2 regions of the Thalassotalea sp. LPB0316 genome follow, and region 2 is predicted to be linked to the other one. Evidence: predicted binding sites of a transcription regulator. Region 2 holds the regulator's gene; the other holds the start of a gene.
The links. Region 2 encodes LexA, which represses DNA repair genes until DNA is damaged. Its sites were predicted from a motif close to TACTGTATNNNNATACAGTA; they were not measured.
Positions count from the first base shown of each region.

Region 1: LP316_RS00575 (DNA topoisomerase III) is a predicted target of LexA. The motif match lies at 1,559-1,578, and genes of this name have one in related genera.

Region 1 is NZ_CP062946.1:125,571-128,999, reverse strand. Features, by position in the region: gene LP316_RS00575 (DNA topoisomerase III) at 1-1,522, opposite strand, end outside; gene LP316_RS00570 (AraC family transcriptional regulator) at 1,647-2,687, shown strand; gene LP316_RS00565 (transglutaminase-like domain-containing protein) at 2,768-3,421, shown strand; gene LP316_RS00560 (glutathione S-transferase family protein) at 3,426-3,429, opposite strand, start outside.
Region 2 is NZ_CP062946.1:569,328-572,756, reverse strand. Features, by position in the region: gene coxB (cytochrome c oxidase subunit II) at 1-970, opposite strand, end outside; gene lexA (transcriptional repressor LexA) at 1,372-1,986, opposite strand; gene LP316_RS02550 (hypothetical protein) at 2,067-2,468, opposite strand; gene LP316_RS02545 (YqiJ family protein) at 2,602-3,234, shown strand; gene LP316_RS02540 (flotillin family protein) at 3,260-3,429, shown strand, end outside.

The DNA of each region.
Region 1 (3,429 bases), 440 kb from region 2:
GGTTTTGAACAAATCTAGCGATATTGGTCATTGCCCCTAGTAAGGTTGCATCAGTAAATGGTTTGGGTGGTTGTGTGGCTTTGGTGATCAGTTCACCGGTTCCACAATGAAGTACATCACCTTTATTTAATAATGGTAGTTGCTCTTTTTCTTCATTGTTAGCATTAAATAACTGCTTCCACCCCAAGTTTTGTGTTTTCGTACTTTTAGCTGAAAATAATCCACCCGCTATGTCGAGCTCAAGTGCGATTTCATTAAATTGAAAGTGAGGGTAGAACTGAGCCAAATACTGACGACAAATCAGTTGGTAGACATTTTTCTCAAAGTTGTTAAGGCTAGCTGAATTCACCGACTTTAAGGTTGGAATAATCGCATGGTGAGCACTTACTTTGGCATTGTTCCAAGCTTTGCTTTTTATGCTGGCATCGGCTTGGCTAGCAGCTTTTGCTAGAGGCTCTTCTGCTTGGCTGAGCATAGCGATAATTTGTTTCGCTTCGCCAAATTGGCTGGTTGGCAAGAAGCGACAATCTGATCTTGGATAAGTGATCAGTTGGTGTTTTTCATACAGCACTTGGCAAATATCCAATACCAGTTTTGCATTCATCGAAAATCGTTTGGCGGCATCGATTTGTAATGCCGATAAATTATACGGCAGTGGCGGTGCTTGCTTTTTGTCTTTATTTTCTGCTTTGGTGACTAGCGCTTGCTGGTCGGTTATGCGGGTAATTACGTGTTCAGCCAGTGCTTTATTGATAATGCGCTGCTCGCTGTCCATATGAGGCTCACACGCCTGACTCGGTTGCCATTTAGCCGAAAATTGCTCACCTTTGGAGGTTGCAAGCTTTGCCAAGACCTCGTAATAATCGTGGGGCGTAAAATCCGCGATCTGTTGATCTCGCTCAACGACTAAACCAAGCACCGGTGTTTGTACTCGCCCCACCGATAACACCGCATTAAATCCTGACTTTTGTCCTCTGATCGTTAACGCTCGTGTAAGATTTATACCATAAAGCCAGTCGGCTCGTGAACGAGCAAGTGCCGAAACCGATAACGGCATAAAATCTTGGTTAGATTTGAGGTTTTGCAGTGCTTTTTTTACTGCTTGTAAGTTTAAATCGTTGATCAGCAGGCGCTGAACTGAGCGTTTTTTATCGTCCGGAATATTGACGTAATTAATCACTTCATCAACTAGCAATTGGCCTTCTCGATCTGGGTCGCCGGCGTGAATAATAGCTGAAGCTTTTTTTATTAGCCGAGTTAAAATTGTCAGCTGTGTTTTACTGGTTTTTTTCGGTACTAATTGCCAGGTTTGCGGCTCTATCGGTAAATGCTCGAAATGCCATTTTTGATATTTACTATCGTAAACTTGTGGTTCAGCTTGCTCTAATATATGGCCGATACACCAACTCACAATATCGCCATTGCCAACCTCAATATAGCCGTTTTGTTTTTTATGAGGCTTAGGTAGGGCAGCAACAATTGCTTTTGCTAAACTGGGCTTTTCGGCAATATATAAATTCACAATAACACGTTACTTTTTATCAATTGCTCTATCATATACTGAATTTTTATACAGTTAAATAGTTTGTTAGCCAAAATTAAAGCTATGATAAGCTACCGGCAATGTTTTATATTTTGACGTTGTTATGACTCAAGCTCTCATCCCCAATCCATTTGTTCGTTGGCACTTTCGTGACTTCCAAAAAAGAGGCTACTCGATTGAACAAATTTGTCAGCAATTTTCGGTACCTGAAACGGTTTTTACCAGTGAGGGCAAGGATGTAAGTGCCGATGGCTTTGCCGAAATGATCAAGCAAAGTGTCGTCGCCATTGACGATGAGTCTTTTGGTGGTATTAGTACCAGCTTACCTGTTGGCAGCTTTCGCATGATGACCTATGCCTGTATTACCTGCCAAACACTCAAACAAGCGATTCATCGCACGTGTAATTTTTACCGCCTTTTGAGTAAGCAGATTAACTGGCGACTCGATATCGGTGAGCAACAATCTAAGCTGGTGTTCGACACTAATTTAGCGGGCACAACAGGTGCGAGTCATAATTATTTTATTATATTTACCAGTTGTATTATTTGGCGCTGGTTGAGCTGGATGATTGATAAGCCAATCGAGTTGTCGCAGCTTACACTTAATTTTTCGCCTGCTTATGCTAGCTCTTATCTTCCTGGCTTGTTTAAAACTCAAGTGCACTTTGAGCGAGAAGAAAGCGCTATTTACTTTGATAATAGCTTACTTGATATGCCAGTTAAGCAAACACCTGATAGCTTGCAGACCTTTTTAATTAACGCGCCGCAGTGTTTAATGTCGCATTATCAATCAAGCATGAGTTTGACGAAAAAAGTGCAAGAATACTTGGAAGATGCCCAATACATCGGTGAAACCAATTTACCTCATGCCGCTGAGCATTTCTTTTGCAGTGAGCAAAGTTTAATTCGCGGCTTAAAGCAAGAGGGCACTCGCTTTAAAGATATTCGTGAAAAAGTCCGCAAGCAAAAAGCCTCTTATTATTTGGTCAAAACCAAGTTAACTAATCAACAAATTTCAGCGCAATTAGGCTTTTCTGAAGTGAGCGTATTTTATCGAAACTTTAAGAAGTGGTTTGGCGTTACCCCGAGTCAATATCGAGAAAATCCGCAAAGAGCAAGCCAGCATGATAGTAAAGCTCAGTGATTTGTATGTAACTGTCATGTTGTTGCCTATTGGTTAAGGCATAATCAATAAAATTGGCTAGATCTTGGTTATACGTGGTTATGAACGAATACTTACAGGCAACACCTTATTTTAATTATAAAGACCAAAAAGTTGTCGATTACTTTGATAGCTTACCTATCTGTTCAAATGTTTCGGCTATCGAAAATGCGATAGCGATTTACTATGCTGTGCGCGATGATTTTGCCTACGACACAACAGGGGCGTTTGATGGTGCACCGACTTTAACCGCTGAATTTTGCTTTAACCAGCACCAAGGCTATTGTTTGCCCAAGAGTGCTTTAATGATCGCCTTGTGCCGAAAGGTTGGGATACCTGCAAGAATAGGTTTAGCCGATGTGAAAAATCATCTAGCAAATCCAAAACTCCTCGAACAACTGAAAACCGATGTCTTTTCAATGCACGGTTATGTCGATTTGTTTTTAGCGGGTAAATGGGTTAAAGCAACGCCTGCATTCGACAAAAACTTGTGCGCCCGACATAACATCAGCCCGCTTGAGTTTGATGGTTTAGCAGACTCTATTTTCCACGAGTTTACCGGTGAAGGTGATAAACACATGGAATATTTAGTCGATCACGGTACTTTTGCTGAGATGCCTGTTAAATTTATTCAGCAAAACTTTGCCAAACACTATCCACACTTAGCACATTGTTTTCAAAACGATGTGCTAAGTACGTCAACTACTGGCGATTAAATAACTAG
Region 2 (3,429 bases):
GGTTATCAACAGCGCCGGTCGTTGCTACTGCGCTACCTTTAAGCGCAGGGAAAGCCGGTGGTAAACCTTCACCATTAGGTTGGTGACATGCCGCACAGTGGGCAGTGTAGGTGGTTTCACCTAAGCTCATTAACTCATCCATTGATAGTGATGCGCTCAAAGAGGCTTGTTCAGCAGCTTTGCGTTCAGCAATTAATGTTTTTTGATCTTTAAGCCACTGGGCATAACCCTCTTCGGTTTTCACTTCAACAACAACGGGCATATAGCCGTGATCTTTACCACACAGCTCAGCACATTGGCCGCGGTATATGCCCGGTTCATCGACGATTGTCCACGCTTCATTGATAAAGCCCGGGTTGGCGTCTTGCTTGACGGCAAACGCAGGCACCCACCACGAGTGAATAACATCGTCTGAGGTGATCAAAAATCTCACTTTTTTATTAACGGGAATAACGAGGTGATTATCAACTTCCAACAAATAGTTTTCACTTTTTGGCGCGTTGCCAACACGGTTGTCAAACTGGTCTCTTGGTGTCGTTAATACAGAGAAAAACTCAATGTCTTGGTCAAAGTATTTGTAGTGCCATTTCCATTGCGAACCAGTAATTTGAATGGTGATATCTGAATTTGAGTTATCTTCCATTTTAATTAAGGTAGAGGTTGCCGGAATGGCCATGGCAACCAATATAACAATGGGTATTGCCGTCCAAAGAATTTCAATTTTGGTACTTTCGTGAAAGGTTGCTGGCTTGACGCCTTTAGATTTTCGATGAAAGAACATCGACCAGAACATCGCACCAAATACGATGATACCTATTGCCGTACATATATACATAACGAACATATGTAGGTCGTATACTTCTTGACTGACGGCCGTTACACCTTTGGTAAGGTTTAATTGGCTATCTGCCCAAGCTGAACTGGAAAGTATGCTTCCCAACAACAGCCAACCCAGGTTACGTCTTTTCACTCGACATCCCTCCCTCTTTTTTTAAAGCAAGAAACAGCCCTCAGTTTGAAGCGTAAAACACAGATCACTGTTGCTAAGTTCTGCTTATTTATTATTTTCTGGGTGACGCAATAGAATTGTTAGCGCGATTGCGTCGATCTTATAGTTGTAATAACGATTAATTTTTGGGTGTTTTCTAATCTAGAATTACTTAATTTTTAATCAAGGTCTAGCGTTTTTTTTCGAAAGGATTAAAAAAAGTTTAATAATTTCAGTGGAGTAACTACTCTAATGTGGGTTTTGTGAGGTGTTTAATATTTAGTCGTGTTTTGGTGGGTTAAAAGGCAATTAAGATACAAAAAAGCCAACACTGTGGTTGGCTTGTTGCATTATATTTATTATGTAGTGTTAATTTAAGCTTGTTACATCCAGTCGGCGTTTCTAACTACACCAACTGCTAACCCTTCAATGTGAAATGCTTGGTGAGCTAAGTCGACTTTAATTGGGGCAAAGTCTTCATTTTCAGCGTGTAAGTAGACAATATTTCCTTCGCGTTTAAAGCGTTTGACGGTTACGTCGTCTTCTACCCGAGCAACAATGACTTGACCATTTTTTACATCTTGAGTGGTATGAACGGCGAGTAAATCACCATCGAGAATACCTATGTCTTTCATGCTTTCACCATTAACACGAAGTAGGTAATCTGCACTTGGGTGAAATAAATTCCCATCAATTTTGTAGGTATCTTCAACGTGCGCTTGCGCTAAAATTGGTTCACCAGCGGCGACTCGGCCAATTAATGGTAATCCTTCTTCTTCAATGAACTCGTCAGCTAATCGAATACCGCGGGACGTGCCAGGTAACATTTCGATGTAGCCCTTTTTGGCGAGCGCTTTTAAGTGCTCTTCTGCTGCATTAGCTGATCTAAAACCAAAGTGTTCAGCGATTTCCGCGCGCGTTGGCGGCATACCGGTGGCGTTTATCGACTCTTTGATCAACTCAAAGATCTCACTTTGTCTCTTTGTTAACTCGCGCATATTAACCTGTTGTTTCGTACAGTGGTGTATTTATTGTCAGTATATAGCCCAAAATGGCAAACGCAAGCTTAAATGTTGAGTTACAACATAAAGTTGTAATCATCGAGCGATCCTGTGGCATCAAGCTCAATCGCTTTTTGTCGTTCATCTTCCGTTAAAATGTTTACAAAAGGCGTGTTTCTGCGCAATTTTCGCATTCGCTTGTCGTACTCGATCACGCCTTGATAAAAGGCATCGGGATCGTTTGGGGCAATATCGAGCAAACTAAACCAGGTTAAATAAGCACCATATCCCATGCGGCCGTCTTCGCGTTTTTGCTCTAGCGTAGCTTTGACTTGTTCAATTAATTCAGGTTTAGCCAATACTTTCTTCGCCATGGCCTTGTGGATCGCTAAGATTTGCTTATCGATAAAATCATCGCGAATAGTGGTTTTCTTGATTTGGTATGGCTTTTGTCGTCTCGATCTACTTCGGAAAGTCATCAGTACAAACAACTATAAGTATATGTGTCTAGTGCAAGTATATTTAACGAAAGCTTCTTTAGGCAAGCTTTGCTTGACATATTATGTCTAATGGGTAAGGATACCAATCATGTAGTTGCAAGGATGTAGACAAATGTTAGATTTTTTATTCTTAGATTTTAATACCTTATATACTGTCGCATTAGTAATAGTTGCCGTCATTGGCTTATTAGAGGGCTTGGGTATTTTACTAGGGATTAGCTTAGTCAATCTTTTTGACGACCTTCTACCGATAGACATTAACCTTGATGCTGATATATCTCAGACAGGATTGTCAAAACTATTGAGCTGGTTGTGTATCAATAAATTACCCGTGCTAGTTTGGCTGATCGTGATTCTAACTTCCTTTAGTATTGCTGGCCTTTCGCTAAATTATTTTTCTATTCAATTTTCTGACGAAGTGCTACCGAAATGGTTAGCTTTTGTACTTGCTTCTGCCTCCTCTATATTTTTAACAAAATGGTTAGCTAAACCATTAGCTAGGCTAATGCCAAAGAATGAATCGAGTGCGGTATCTGTTGATAGCTTAAATGGCTTAATTGGCACTGTTACTTTAGGTAAAGCATCGAAAAATAATCCAGCAGAAGCCGTTGTTCAAGATAGCTTCAACCAAAAGCATTATGTTCTGGTGGCACCGGAATTGGATGGTCAAATTTTTAATCAGGGAGAGCAAATCATCTTGGTCGAAAAGACTGAGAATCATTGGTTAGCAATTCCATTTAAATAAACTGTAGTACTAAGGAAAAAATAATATGAATGAGATCAATATGGATGGCTCAAATACCCAGTTCATTTTAATTATGGCTGGTGTCGTTGTTTTCGCGTTTTTTACCATTGGCTTAATCTTTGCCAAACTTTACGTCAGGGCGACTAAAGAAATCGCTTTTGTTCGAACGGGCTTAGGTGGAGAGAAAGTAGTGAA